Regions from separate parts of the Streptomyces sp. SS7 genome, predicted to be linked through region 2. Evidence: riboswitches for the same ligand, from Rfam matches in the RefSeq annotation. Region 2 holds a riboswitch; the other holds the start of a gene.
What was found. Region 2 has a riboswitch for S-adenosylmethionine ahead of thrC (threonine synthase). Riboswitches for the same ligand answer to the same signal wherever they lie in the genome.
Positions count from the first base shown of each region.

Region 1: it holds a riboswitch for S-adenosylmethionine, as region 2 does, so the genes downstream of both, U5640_RS32900 (aminotransferase class V-fold PLP-dependent enzyme) here and thrC (threonine synthase) in region 2, are expected to answer to the same signal.

Region 1 covers NZ_CP141223.1:7,164,979-7,172,195, forward strand. Annotated here, with positions in the region: gene U5640_RS32880 (Rieske 2Fe-2S domain-containing protein) at 1-229, shown strand, start outside; gene U5640_RS32885 (cytochrome bc complex cytochrome b subunit) at 226-1,863, shown strand; gene U5640_RS32890 (IS1182 family transposase) at 1,943-3,589, opposite strand; gene trpD (anthranilate phosphoribosyltransferase) at 3,765-4,829, shown strand; SAM riboswitch class IV at 4,938-5,054, shown strand; gene U5640_RS32900 (aminotransferase class V-fold PLP-dependent enzyme) at 5,220-6,590, shown strand; gene U5640_RS32905 (Lrp/AsnC ligand binding domain-containing protein) at 6,624-6,905, opposite strand; gene U5640_RS32910 (rhomboid family intramembrane serine protease) at 6,902-7,217, opposite strand, start outside.
Region 2 covers NZ_CP141223.1:5,423,577-5,430,793, forward strand. Annotated here, with positions in the region: gene U5640_RS25105 (ROK family protein) at 1-225, opposite strand, end outside; gene U5640_RS25110 (extracellular solute-binding protein) at 445-1,683, shown strand; gene U5640_RS25115 (DUF3263 domain-containing protein) at 1,737-1,976, shown strand; gene otsB (trehalose-phosphatase) at 1,986-2,840, shown strand; gene U5640_RS25125 (trehalose-6-phosphate synthase) at 2,828-4,243, opposite strand; gene U5640_RS25130 (glucosyl-3-phosphoglycerate synthase) at 4,352-5,296, opposite strand; SAM riboswitch class I at 5,433-5,571, shown strand; gene thrC (threonine synthase) at 5,590-6,870, shown strand; gene U5640_RS25140 (MoaD/ThiS family protein) at 6,914-7,189, shown strand.

The DNA.
Region 1 (7,217 bases), 1.7 Mb from region 2:
CTGCACCCACGTCGGCTGCCCGATCTCGCTGTACGAGCAGCAGACGCACCACGTGCTGTGCCCCTGCCACCAGTCCACCTTCGACCTCTCCGACGGCGCCAAGGTCATCTTCGGCCCGGCCGGTCACGCCCTGCCGCAGCTGCGCATCGGCGTGAACGACGAGGGCTACCTCGAGGCGCTCGGCGACTTCGAAGAGCCCGTCGGTCCTGCCTTCTGGGAGCGCGGATGAGCACCAACGAGAACGCACAGTCCCGCGACCGCGGGAAGGCACCGGCCGGCGAGCGGATCGCCGACTGGGCCGACGGCCGGCTGGGGATCTACTCCCTGGCCAAGGCCAACATGCGCAAGATCTTCCCCGACCACTGGTCGTTCATGCTCGGCGAAGTGTGCATGTACAGCTTCATCATCATCATCCTCACGGGTGTGTACCTGACGCTGTTCTTCCACCCGTCGATGAACGAGGTGGAGTACCACGGCAGCTACGTCCCGCTGCAGGGACAGCTGATGTCCGAGGCGTTCAACTCGACCATGCACATCTCCTTCGACGTGCGCGGTGGTCTGCTCATCCGGCAGATCCACCACTGGGCGGCGCTGATCTTCCTCGCCGGCATGTTCGTGCACATGATGCGCGTGTTCTTCACCGGCGCGTTCCGCAAGCCGCGTGAGATCAACTGGCTGTTCGGCTTCCTGCTGTTCGTCCTGGGCATGTTCACCGGCTTCACCGGTTACTCGCTCCCGGACGACCTGCTCTCCGGCACCGGTGTCCGCTTCACCGAGGGCGCCATCCTGTCGATGCCGATCGTCGGCACGTACATCTCGATGTTCCTCTTCGGCGGCGAGTTCCCCGGCCACGACTTCGTGGCGCGGTTCTACTCGATCCACATCCTGCTGCTGCCGGGCATCATGCTCGGCCTGATGGTGGCGCACCTGATCCTGGTCTTCTACCACAAGCACACGCAGTTCGCGGGCCCCGGCAAGAGCAACAAGAACGTCGTCGGCATGCCCCTGCTGCCCGTGTACATGGCGAAGGCGGGCGGCTTCTTCTTCCTGGTCTTCGGCACGATCGCGGCCATCGCGGCGCTCGCGCAGATCAACCCGGTGTGGGTCTTCGGCCCCTACCGTCCGGACCAGGTGTCCACCGGCGCCCAGCCCGACTGGTACATGGGCTTCGCCGAGGGTCTGATCCGCTTCATGCCGGGCTGGGAGGTCAACATCTGGGGCCACACGCTGGTCCTGGGCGTCTTCATCCCGCTGGTCCTGTTCGGTGTCGTCCTCGCGGCGCTGGCGCTGTACCCGTTCATCGAGTCGTGGATCACCGGCGACAAGCGCGAGCACCACATCCTGGACCGTCCGCGCAACGCCCCCACGCGCACCGCGCTGGGCGTCGCCTGGGTCACGATGTACATGATCACGCTGGTCGGCGGTGGCAACGACCTGTGGGCCACCCACTTCCACCTGTCGATCAACTCGATCACCTGGTTCGTCCGGATCTTCTTCTTCGCCGGACCGGTCATCGCGTACATCCTCACCAAGCGCATCTGCCTCGGCCTCCAGCGCCGCGACAAGGACAAGGTGCTGCACGGTCGCGAGACCGGCACCATCAAGCGCCTGCCGCACGGTGAGTTCATCGAGGTCCACGAGCCGCTCAGCCAGGAGCAGCTCTTCACCCTCACGGCGCACGAGCAGTACGAGCCGGCCGCGGTCGGCCCGGCGGTCGACGAGAACGGCGTCGAGCGCAAGATCACGCGGTCCGAGAAGCTGCGCGCCAAGATCAGCGGCGCGTACTTCGGCGAGGACCAGCAGATCCCGAAGCCGACCGTCGAGGAGTACAAGGAGATCACGAGCGGCCACGGCCACCACTGATCGTCCGGCGTCGCCACGCCGAGTGTGAAGGGCCCCGTCCGGTGTTCGGACGCTGTTGGTAAATCCGCCCCGCTGGATCTCATCCAGCGGGGCGGAGTGCTGCGAAGGGTGAGACTCGTGTGCGGGCAAGGGGCCGGCCGGTGAGCCAGGCGTCGAGTCGTGCCAGGTTGATCGCAGCGCCGGTGAAGTGGTGTTGCAGCCGGGTCTTGGCAAGCCCGCGGTAGCGGGATCTGCGCAGGCCGAACGCCTGGACGCCTTGGGAGATCGTGCCCTCGACGCCGGCGCGGTGTCCGTAGCGACGGCGCCAGTGGTCGGTGTCCTGCTCGCTGCGGGCCTGCCGGAGGATCTCGTGTTCGGCCTTCGGCCGCAGGGTCAGGTTGCGGCCGGTTTCGGCGGTGGTGCAGGAGGTCCGCAGTTCGCAGGGTCCGCAGTGGCGTTCGGCGAAGCGGACGCGGGTGACCGGGGTGCCGTACTGGCTCCGGGCGTCTCGCCACTGGACGCTGGTGTGGCCGCCGGGGCAGACGGCCTGGCGCTGGTCCCAGTCGACGGTGAAACGGGTGCTGTCGAAGAAGCCGCCTGCCGTCTGTTGCCGGATGGTGTTCTTCCCGACCGGTCCGACGAGGTTGATGCCGTGATCGCGACGGGCGTGGTGGATCTGCTCGGCATCGACGTATCCGGCGTCCACCAGGTGTTCGTCCGGCACCAGCCCGCGGCCGGCCAGAGCGGTGTGGATGTCCTCCAGGGCGGCGTCGTCCCTCACCGGCGCCGTGGTGGTGTGGATGTGGGTGATCAGGTGCGGGGCGTCGGGCTCGCAGGTCTCGCTGAGATGGACCTTGTAGCCGGACCAGCCCAGATCCCGCTTCGCGCCGGTCCTGGCCTCGGGCTCGTGCGGGGTGCGTAAGCGGATCAGGCCAGGCGGTGTGTTCTTCGGCTCGCGCCAGCGCACGACGCCGTCGACCTGGTGGAACTGCTGCACCCATGTCTGACGCAGGAACTCCACCGCGGGCAGGTCACGCAGGGCGGGCGGAGCCTGGGGCGACCGGATGGCGCGCAGCAGCACCATCCCGTCGGCTCCGCACTGGTCGCCGTGCTCGACACGGGCAGCCCACCGAGAGGGGAAACGGGTGTCCTCCGGCCGGGCGGAGTAGCGGTCGAACCACTGCGGCGCCGCCATCGTCACCAGCCACTCCCCGGCCACCTCGGCGACCTGGTTCAGTGCCGCCCGCAGTGTCTCGACCACGAACTCCAGCCGGTTCAGATCCCTCGTCGCGGCCAGTACGTGGGTGGCGTCCGTGCGCTGGCGCTTGCCCGCCTTGACCAGGCCGGCCTCACCGGCCGCCCGCAGCACCGCATCGAACACGGCCCCGCCCGCGTCGCCCTCGATGAGCCGCGCACGGAACTCACTGAGCACCGAGAAGTCGAAGCCCGTGTCGGTCAGCTCCAGCGACAGGGCGTACTTCCAGTCCAGCCTCGAGCGCACCGCGTGCGCGGCCTGCCGGTCGGTCAGCCCCTCCGCGAACTGCAACACCGACACCAGCGCCAGCCTGGCCGGCGACACCACCGGTCGCCCCCGCACCGGGAACAGCTCCTCGAAGTCGGCATCGGCGAAGACCGGCCCGAGCGCATCCCGCACCCGCATCGCCAGACACCCCTTCGGGAACACCGCGCGAGCCACCCGCGCCGTCTCCTCAGGAATCTCCGCCAGATCCACCCCACGCAACGACACGAACCCACCCCAGAAACACGACGACGGCCTGCACAACCCCAACGGGGTCATGCAGGCCGTCGTCACTCAGGCCCCCGCATTTACCAACAGCGTCCGGTGTTCGGACGGGGCCCTTCACCGTGTCCTGACCTGGATAAGGTGGCCCCACGTGGTTCTACGACACCCAGGAGCGGCTATGAGCGCTGTGACCCCCGCTGGAGGCGACACCGCGGCGGGCCGTTCCTGGCCCGACGTGCTGAACGCCCTGCTCTACGGCCGTGACCAGAGCGCCGACGCCACCGCCTGGGCGATGGACCGGATCATGCGGGGGGAGGCGACGGACGCGCAGATCGCCGGGTTCGTGGTGGCGCTGCGGGCCAAGGGCGAGACCGTCGAGGAGATCAACGGGCTCGTGCGGACGATGTACGAGCACGCCAACACGATCGAGGTGCCGGGCCGGACCGTCGACATCGTCGGTACCGGCGGCGACGGCGCCAAGACCGTCAACATCTCCACCATGTCGGCGATCGTGGTCGCCGGCAGCGGCGTCACCGTCGTCAAGCACGGCAACCGGGCCGCGTCCTCCGCCTCCGGCGCCTCGGACGTGCTGGAGAAGCTGGGCGTCAATCTGGAGCTGACCCCGGCGCGGGTGGCCGAGGTGGCCCGGGAGGCCGGGATCACCTTCTGCTTCGCGATCAAGTTCCATCCGGCGCTGCGTCACGCGGGTGCCGCGCGCGGGCAGTTGGGCATCCGCACGGTCTTCAACATCCTCGGCCCGCTGACCAACCCGGCCCGGGTGCGGGCCCAGGCGGTCGGCGTCGCGGACCCGCGGATGGCCCCGGTCGTCGCGGGCGTCTTCGCCGAGCGCGGCCACTCCTCGCTGGTGTTCCGGGGCGACGACGGCCTCGACGAGCTGACCACCACCGCCACCTCACGGGTGTGGGTGGTACGCGACGGCAAGGTCACCGAGGAGGTCTTCGACCCGCGGGACGTCGGCCTCGAGCTGGTACCGGTGGAGGCCCTGCGGGGCGGCGACCCGTCGTACAACGCGGAGGTCGCCCGCCGCCTGCTGGAGGGCGAGCAGGGCCCCGTGCGGGACGCCGTGCTGCTGAACTCGGCGGCCGCCCTGGTCGCCGTGGAGCCGGGCACGGGCACCCTCGCGGAGCAGATCCGCGCCGGCATGGACCGCGCGGCCGAGTCCATCGACTCGGGCGCCGCGAAGCGGGCCCTGGACCGCTGGGTCGCCGCCACCCACGCGTAAGCCGCGTCCCCGCGCCTTCTGGGGCGCTTTCGCACCGCGGGTCGTGCGGTCCCGTCATTCGGACACGAGTTGCGGGACCGCGATCACTTCCCGTACGTTCCTGTACCAGGTCATGAGTGACAGTCATGAGGCCCCGGCCGACTGTCCGGCAACCCTCCGTCCGTGGCGGGGTGCCCCGGGTGAGGACCAGGCCGTAGGCAGCGAGGTCTACGGCAAGCGCGGACCCCTCGCGAAACACCAGGGGTCCTGGTCGTCGAGGGAGCCTTCTGTGAGCAAGCGAATGCGCTAGGGCGCCGAGCCCCGCCTCCGCACACCCCCTTTCACCTTTCTCCGTGCTCGAGCCGTAGCGGCTCGCACGGTGATTCCGCTTGCCCTTCACAGGAGTTCGCCATGTCCGTCTCCAGCGCTGCCACCGTCCGCCCCGTTTGTGACCTTTCGCAGGAGCTGCCCGTTCTCGGCAGGGATGTCACCGTCCCGCTCGTCACCGGCGGCGAGGTCACCTACGCCGCGCTCGACTACGCCGCCAGCGCCCCCGCCCTCCAGCGCGTCTGGGACGACGTGGCGGCCTACGCCCCGTACTACGGCAGCGTCCACCGCGGTGCCGGCTACCTCTCCCAGCTCTCCACGGACCTGTTCGAGAACGCCCGCCGCACGGTCACCGCGTTCCTGGACTGCCGGGAGGACGACCAGCTGGTCTTCACCCGCTCCACCACCGACTCGCTGAACCTGCTGGCCGCCGCCCTGCCGGCCGGCTGCCAGGTGTTCGTCTTCGAGACCGAGCACCACGCGTCCCTGCTGCCCTGGAAGGACGCCCGGGTCACCTACCTCGACGCCCCGCGCACCCCGCAGCAGGCCGTCGAGACCCTGGAGCGGGCCCTCGCCGCCCGTGACCCGCACGGCCCGGCCCTGGTCTGCGTCACCGGCGCCTCCAACGTCACCGGCGAGCTGTGGCCCGTGCGCGAGCTCGCGGCCGCCGCCCACGCGCACGGTGCCCGGATCGTCCTGGACGCGGCCCAGCTCGCCCCGCACCACCCGGTGTCCGTCCGTGACCTGGACGTCGACTACGTGGCGTTCTCCGGGCACAAGCTGTACGCCCCGTTCGGCTCCGGCGTGCTGGCCGGACGCGCCGACTGGCTCCGGGCGGCCGACCCCTACCTCGCGGGCGGCGGCGCCAGCCGCAAGGTCACCCGGCGCGAGGACGGGGGAGTGGACGTGGAGTGGCACGAGACCGCGGCCCGCCACGAGGCCGGCTCCCCGAACGTCATCGGCGCCTACTCCATCGCCTCGGCCTGCAGGGCCCTCACGGAGGCCGGCTTCGACACCCTCGTCGCCCGTGAGCAGCACCTGATCGCCCGGGTGCGGGCGGGCCTCGCCGAGGTCCCGCAGGTCAGGATCCTGTCCCTGTTCGGCGACGACGCCCCGCGGGTCGGCGTGATCTCCTTCGTCGTGGAGGGCTGGAACAGCTCCCACTTCGCCGCGGCGCTCTCCGCGGAGTACGGCATCGGCGTCCGCGACGGCCTCTTCTGCGCCCACCCCCTGGTCCGCACCCTGCTGGGCAGCGAGCCCCAGGCCCAGGGCGAGTGCGGTGCCCCCGAGGCGGCCCCGGGCGAGAAGTCCCTCAACGCCATCCGGGTGAGCTTCGGCGCCGGCACCCCCGACGAGCACGTGGACCGCTTCGTCGCGGCGGTCCGCGAGCTGGTGAGCGAGGGCCCGAAGTGGACGTACCGCACGGAGGACGGCCGCTGCGTCCCGGCGGTGTGAGGCGTCGTGGCGCCGGGGGCGGGGTTCAGCCGGTCAGGAGTCCAGGCCGATCGCGAACGCCGCCTCCAGGTCGTGCTGGGAGTACGTGCGGAACGCCACGTGGGTGTCCGTGGCCTCGACGCCGGGGATCTTGCTGATGCTGCCCGGGATGACCTCCGCGAGGTCCTCGTGCTGCTGCACCCGGACCATGGCGATCAGGTCGTACGTCCCGGTCACGGAGAACACCTCGCTCACGGAGTCCAGCGCCGCGATCCGCTCGGCGATCTCGGGGATCCGGTCCACGCTGGTCTTGATGAGGACGATCGCGGTGATCACGGCTGGTTCTCTCCCTCGGGGGCCGGAGCTGGGGCGGCCCTCACTCTAGTGCCCCGGCCGAAACGCGCCCACGCGTAGGCGAAGCCCAGGCCGAAGCCCACCAGGTGCGCCAGATAGGCCACGCCGGGCCCCTGGGCCGCCTGCCCCACCGCGACCCACTGGAGCGCCGCCCAGAACGGCAGCACCACCCACGCCGGGAACCGCAGCGGCAGGAAGAACAGGAACGGCAGCAGGCTGGTCACCCGGGCCCGCGGGAACAGGTACAGGAAGGCGCCCAGGACCGCAGAGATCGCCCCGGAGGCGCCCACCAGC
Region 2 (7,217 bases):
GATGCCGGGGACCGCGACACCCGCGGCCGCCGCGGGCTCGCCGAGCCGCTCGACGCCGAGTGCGCGCAGGTCGGCGGCGAAGCCGAGGATGGCGTCCACCACCGCGTCGGGGCCGCGCTCCCGGCCGGTGGGCCGGCGGTCCTGGTGCAGGAGGGTGCCGTCGGCGCCGACCAGCGCCGCCTTCATCCCGGTGCCGCCCACGTCGAGGGCGATGACATGTCTCACGGGAACAGTGTGGACCGAGGAACCGCGAGAGGTCTAGTCCACTTACCCGTCTTGGCGGTACGGTGCCGCCTCATGAGACCCAAAAGAGGTCTAGTCCACCCTTATGGTGTAGACCTTGATCCGGATAGCGGACCCATTGGTATGAGCAATCATTTCGGGAGTGAGGGGCGACACGTGCACCGGCGGGCAGGCAGGTCACTGACGACGATCGTGGGCGGACTGTCCACCCTGGGCCTGGCGGCGGTGCTGTCCGGCTGCGGACTCACCTCCGGCTCCGACCACACCACCCTCAGACTCGTCGCCGCCGACTACGGCGACAGCGCCGCCAACAGCTCCACGAAATACTGGGGCGCCCTGGTCGAGGCGTACGAGAAGAAACACCCCGACGTCACCGTCGACGTCACCGTCTCCTCCTGGAACGACGTCGACGCCGAGGTCAAGACCATGGTCGACGCGGGCCACCCGCCCGACATGGCGCAGATCGGCTCCTACGCCGACTACGCGGCCGCCGACCAGCTCTACACGGCGGACGACCTGCTCTCCGTCACCGTCCAGGCCGACTTCGTGCAGCAGCTCGCCACCGCCGGCAAGGTGCGCGGCGTGCAGTACGGCATGCCGTTCGCCTCCTCCACCCGGCTGCTCTTCTACAACAGGACCCTCTTCGCCGAGGCCGGGATCACCCCGCCGACCACCTGGGCCGAACTCGCCGCGGACGCCGCGAAGCTGAAGGCCCAGGGCGTGAAGTACCCCTATGCGCTGCCCCTCGGGCCCGAGGAGGCCCAGGCCGAGACCCTCCAGTGGCTGCTCAGCGGCGGAGGCGGCTACGCCCGGAGCGCCGGCGGCTACAGCATCGACTCGACCGAGAACGTCGACACGTTCGACTGGCTCAAGGACAAGCTGGTCGGCAAGGGACTCACCGGGCCGGTCGCACCGGGCTCGCTCAACCGCGCGGACGCCTTCACGGCGTTCGCCGACGGACAGGTCGGCATGCTCAACGGGCACCCCTCCCTGATGAAGATGGCCCAGAAGACCGGCGTGAAGTTCGGCATGGTGCCGATGCCCGGCGTCGACGGCCCCTCCAAGGTCGCCATGGGCGTCGCCGACTGGATGACCGCCTTCCGCAAGAACGGGCACGCCGAGCAGATCGGCCGGTTCCTCGACTTCGTCTACAGCGAGCGGAACGTGCTCGGCTTCTCCCGCGAGTACGACCTGCTGCCCGTCACCACCTCCGCCTCCCAGATCATGAGCACCTCCTCGCGGGACGCCGCGCTGCGGCCCTTCCTGGAGGAACTCCCGCTCGCCGAGGTCTACCCCGTCGGACGGACCTCCTGGGCGCAGGTCAGCGCGGCCGTCAAGAAGGGCATCGGCAGGGCCGTGACCCGCTCCGGCGACCCGGCGGCCGTCCTGTCCGACCTCCAGGCCAAGGCGATGAGCGCGCAGAGCGCCGCCGGGGAGTGAGCCGGCTGTCGGTGGCCGGGGTTACGGTGCTCGGGTACGCGGGAGCGCCGGAGGTGCGGGCAGTGCCAGAACAGCTGGAGACCAGGGAACGCGACATCCTCGCCCTGGAGCGTCGCACCTTCCCCGGCCCCGGAGCCAAGGAGCGCGCCATCCGCGAGGAGCTCGACCTCTCCCCGGTCCGCTACTACCAGCTCCTCAACGCCCTCCTGGACGACCCGCGGGCGCTGGCCCACGACCCGGTGACGGTGAACAGACTGAGAAGGGTCCGCGAGACCAGGCGGGGCGACCGATAGTGTCGCCGTATGGGCACCCAGGAGACGCACTCAACGGACCCCGTACCCACGACCCCGGCCGGCCGTGAGGCCCTCGCCGCCATTCTGGCGCGCCCCGCGGCCACCCTCGTCGGTCTCGACTTCGACGGCACGCTCGCCCCGATCGTCGAGAACCCCGAGGACGCCCGCGCCCACCCCGACGCCCTCGCCGCCCTCGCCGCCCTCGCACCCAAGGTCGCCGCCGTCGCCGTCATCACCGGCCGCCCCGCCGAGGTGGCCGTCCGCAACGGCGGCTTCGCGGGCGCCAGGGGACTGGACCACCTCACCGTCCTCGGCCACTACGGCGCCGAACGCTGGGAGGCCCGCACCCAGGAGATCACCGCCCCCGCACCCCACCCGGGCGTCGCCGCCGTCCGCGCCGAGCTGCCCGCCGTCCTGGACGCGGCCGGCGCGGGGCAGGGCGTCCGGGTGGAGGAGAAGGGCGGCCGGGCCGTCGCCGTGCACACCCGCCGCGCCGCCGACCCCCTCGCCGCCTTCGAGACCCTCCGCGAGCCCCTCGCCGCCCTCGCCGCCCGCCACGGCCTCATCGTGGAACCCGGCCGGTACGTGCTGGAGCTGCGCCCGCCCGGCATGGACAAGGGCGTCGCCCTCCTCGACCACGTCCGCGCCACCGGCGCCGGGTCCGTCCTCTACGCCGGCGACGACCTCGGCGACCTCCCCGCCTTCTCCGCCGTCGAGAAACTCCGCCAGGACGGCGTCCCCGGCCTCCTCGTCTGCAGCGGTTCCACCGAGGTGACGGAACTCGCGGCCCGCGCCGACCTGGTCGTCGACGGCCCCGCCGGCGTCGTACGCCTCCTGCGGGACCTCGCCGGTCAGCTGGGCTGAAGGTCCCGCAGGGCCGTCAGCTGCTCCAGGAACCACTGGGCCGGAGGCAGCGCGGTCGCGGCGGCGGCCAGCCGTTTGACGCGCTCGGCGCGCTCCTCCGGCCCCATGGACAGGGCCTCGTGCAGGGCACGGGCCGTCTCCAGGACGTCGTACGGATTCACGACGATCGCGTCCTCGCCCAGCTCCCAGTACGCCCCGGCCTCCCGCGACAGCACCAGCGCGCACCCCCGGTCGGAGACGACCGGGACCTCCTTGGCGACCAGGTTCATCCCGTCCCGGATCGGGTTGACCAGCGCCACGTCCGCGAGCCGGTACGCGGCGAGGGAGCGGGCGAAGTCGTCCTCCAGGTTCAGCAGGACCGGGGTCCAGCCGGGGGTGCCGTACTGTTCGTTGATCTCCGCCGACAGCCGCGAGACCTCCGCCGTGTAGGCGCGGTAGACGGCGAGATCCTGCCGGGAGGGGTAGGCGAAGGCGATGTGGACGACCCGCTCCCGCCACTCGGGGTGGTCGTCGAGGAGCTGCCGGTAGGCCAGCAGACCGCGCACGATGTTCTTCGACAGCTCGGTGCGGTCGACCCGCACGACGGTCCTGCGGTCCGTGCCGCCGATCTCCTCGCGCAGGGCGACGATCCGCTCCTCCACGTCCGGCCGGTGCGAGCGCTCGCGCAGGAAGTCGGCGTCGGCGCCCAGACCGTGCACCCCGATCAGGGTGCCGCCCGTGCCGCCCACGTACTCCGCGCAGCACGCGGTGAACGCGTCCGCCCAGCGCCGGGTGAGGAAGCCCAGCCGGTCCGCGCCGAGCATGCCCCGCAGCAGCTGCTCGCGGATGTCCGCCGGCAGCAGCCCGAAGTAGTCCACCGGCGCCCACGGCGTGTGCGAGAAGTGCCCGATGCGCAGGTCCGGGCGGAGTTCGCGGAGCATCCCGGGCACCAGACAGAGGTGGTAGTCCTGCACGAGGACCGCCGCGCCGTCCGCCGCCTCCTCCGCCAGCGCCTCGGCGAACGCGCGGTTGTACGTCTCGTACGACGCCCACTGGCGCCGGAACTCCGCGTCGAAGGACGGTTCCAGCGGGGTCTGGTAGAGGAGGTGGTGGATGAACCACAGGACCGAGTTCGCGATGCCGTTGTAGGCGTCCTCGTGCACGTCGGCCGGGACGGGCAGCATCCGCACGCCCTCCTCGCCGACCCCGCGCCGGACCGCCTCCCGGTCGCCGTCGGACAGCGCGGAGCACACCCACAGCGCGCCGGCGTCCGGGCCGATCGCCGACAGACCGGAGACCAGCCCGCCGCCCCCGCGTTTCGAGTGCAGCGAGCCGTCCTCGCCGATCGTGTAGGAGACCGGGCCGCGATTGGACGCGACCAGCACCTGAGCACCCCGAGCAGCAGTGTCGTGCGTGGAAGCCATACGCCTCAACCTAGCCCGGCCGGGAAACAATCAAACGTACGGTGGCGCTGTGTGCGGGGGTCGTATCCAGCCGTATACGACCCGTCCTCCCGCACGGCGCAACAGGCCCTAAGCGACCTTGCGGGACCGGTACTCCGCGATCTCCGCCATCGGTGGCCGTTCCTCCGTGTCCACCGTGTAGGTCCGCGGCTCGAAACCGTCGGGGCCGCGTTCGAACTGGGTGAGGGCGGGGCGGACGAGATGGCCGCGGGCCAGCCGCAGCTGGGCGGTGCGGTAGATCGCCGCCGCCATCCGGCCGAGGGCCTGCCCGTCCTGGTGGCGGTGCTTGCGCACCCCCAGGTCCACCTGCGCGAGCGCGTCGAGGCCCACCAGGTGCAGCGCGTCGATCAGCATGCCGAGCTCCACGCCGTAGCCCACCGGGAACGGCAGCTGTTCGAGCAGGGAGCGGCGGGCCGCGTACTCGCCGCCGAGCGGCTGCACGAAACCGGCCAGCTGCGGCCAGTGCAGGTTCAGCAGCGGGCGCGCCATCAGCTCGGTGACCCGGCCGCCCTGCCCGGCGGCGCCGCCCAGGGGACGGTCGTACATCCCCTTGACGAGGTCCACCGCGGGGTCGGTGAGCAGCGGGCCGACGATGCCGGAGACGAAGTCCGAGGAGAACTCCCTGAGGTCGGCGTCTATGAAACAGACGATGTCCCCGCCGGTGACCAGCAGGGACCGCCACAGGACCTCCCCCTTGCCGGGCACGGCCGGGACGCGGGGCAGGATCGTGTCGCGGTGGACGACCCGCGCGCCGGCCGCCGCCGCGACCGCGGCCGTGCGGTCGGTCGAACCCGAGTCGACGACCACGAGCTCGTCGACCAGCGGGACCTGCTGCATGAGGTCGTGCCGGATGACCGCGACGATCTCGCCGACGGTCTCCTCCTCGTTCAGCGCGGGCAGGACGACACTGACCCGCTGCCCCGAGGACCGTTTGGCCGCCATGATCCGGTGCAGCGGTCGGTCGGTCACGGTCCAGGAGCGGGTGGTCAGCCAGCGCTCGACTTCTTCCAGCACGTACGCGGCTCCTTCACCTGTGATCCGTCTCGCGGTTCGGACGACTATCTCAACTGTCCTGGTTGTCGGTTACAGTCTTGAACAACGCGGGTGACCATCGCATGTCCTCGGTGGCCCGCCGTCCACAACTTCATACCGCTCATCCAGAGGGGCAGAGGGAAACGGCCCGATGAAGCCCCGGCAACCCTCCAGCCGGTCTCGTTCACGCGAGGCTCCCGGCTAGGGAAGGTGCCAAATCCGTCTCACGGCGAGATGCGTCGTGAGGAAGATGAGGAGAAAGGGCCTCGCCTCACATGGCTGCGCAGACTGTTGCAACCGAATCCACCGTAGACCTGGGTCCCGCCGCGGCACTGAGCTGCCGCGAGTGCGGGCACCGCGTACCCCTCGGCCCCGTCTTCGCCTGCGAGGAGTGTTTCGGCCCGCTCGAGATCGCGTACGACTTCTCCGCCTACGACCCGGAGGAGCTCAGGAAGCGCATCGAGGCGGGACCCGCGAACATCTGGCGGTACGCGCCGCTGCTGCCCGTCCCGGCGGACGTGGCCGACAAGCCCAACATCAACCCCGGCTGGACCAAGCTCGTCAAGGCCGACAACCTGGCGCGCGAGCTGGGCGTCGAGCCCGGCAGGCTGTTCGTCAAGGACGACTCCGGCAACCCGACCCACTCCTTCAAGGACCGGGTCGTCGCCCAGGCCGTCGAGGCCGCGCGTGCCTTCGGCTACACGACCCTGAGCTGCTCCTCGACCGGCAACCTCGCCGGTGCCGTCGGCGCCGCGGCCGCCCGGGCCGGCTTCCGCTCCTGTGTGTTCATCCCGCACGACCTGGAGCAGGGCAAGGTCGTGATGGCCGCGATCTACGGCGGCGAGCTGGTCGGCATCGAGGGCAACTACGACGACGTCAACCGCTTCTGCTCCGAGCTCATCGGCGACCCGGCGGGCGAGGGCTGGGGCTTCGTCAACGTCAACCTGCGGCCGTACTACGCCGAGGGCTCCAAGACGCTGGCGTACGAGATCGCCGAGCAGCTCGGCTGGCAGCTCCCCGACCAGCTGGTCGTGCCGATCGCCTCCGGCTCACAGCTCACGAAGATCGACAAGGGCCTCCAGGAGCTGATCAAGCTGGGGCTCGTCGAGGACAGGCCGTACAAGATCTTCGGCGCGCAGGCGGAGGGGTGCTCCCCGGTGTCGGTGGCCTTCAAGGCCGGGCACGACGTGGTCCGCCCGCAGAAGCCGAACACCATCGCCAAGTCGCTGGCGATCGGCAACCCGGCGGACGGGCCGTACGTCCTCGACATCGCGCGCCGCACCGGCGGTGCGGTGGAGGACGTGACCGACGAGCAGGTCGTCGAGGCGATCAGGATTCTCGCCCGGACCGAGGGCATCTTCGCGGAGACCGCCGGCGGTGTGACGGTCGGCGTCACGAAGAAGCTGATCGAGAACGGGCTGCTGGACCCGGCGAAGACGACCGTCGTGCTGAACACCGGTGACGGTCTGAAGACGCTGGACGCGGTGGCCGGTACCGGGCTCACCGCGACGATCCGCCCGTCGCTGGAGTCCTTCCACGAGGCCGGGCTCGCGTAAGCGGCGCGCCCCCCGAAGCACGCACCTGACCGGAGGTCACACAGTGAGCGTCACCGTCCGCATCCCCACCATCCTGCGCACCTACACGGGTGGCCGGGCCGAGGTCACCGCCGAGGGGACCACCCTCGGCGAGGTCATCTCGGACCTGGAGAAGAACCACACCGGGATCGCCGCCCGGGTCCTGGACGACCAGGGCAAGCTGCGGCGGTTCGTGAACGTGTACGTGAACGACGACGACGTCCGTTTCGAGCAGGGGCTGGAGACGGCGACCCCGGACGGCGCGGGCGTGTCGATCATCCCGGCCGTCGCCGGCGGCTGAGCGGTGGCTGACCTCCGGTCAGTACCCG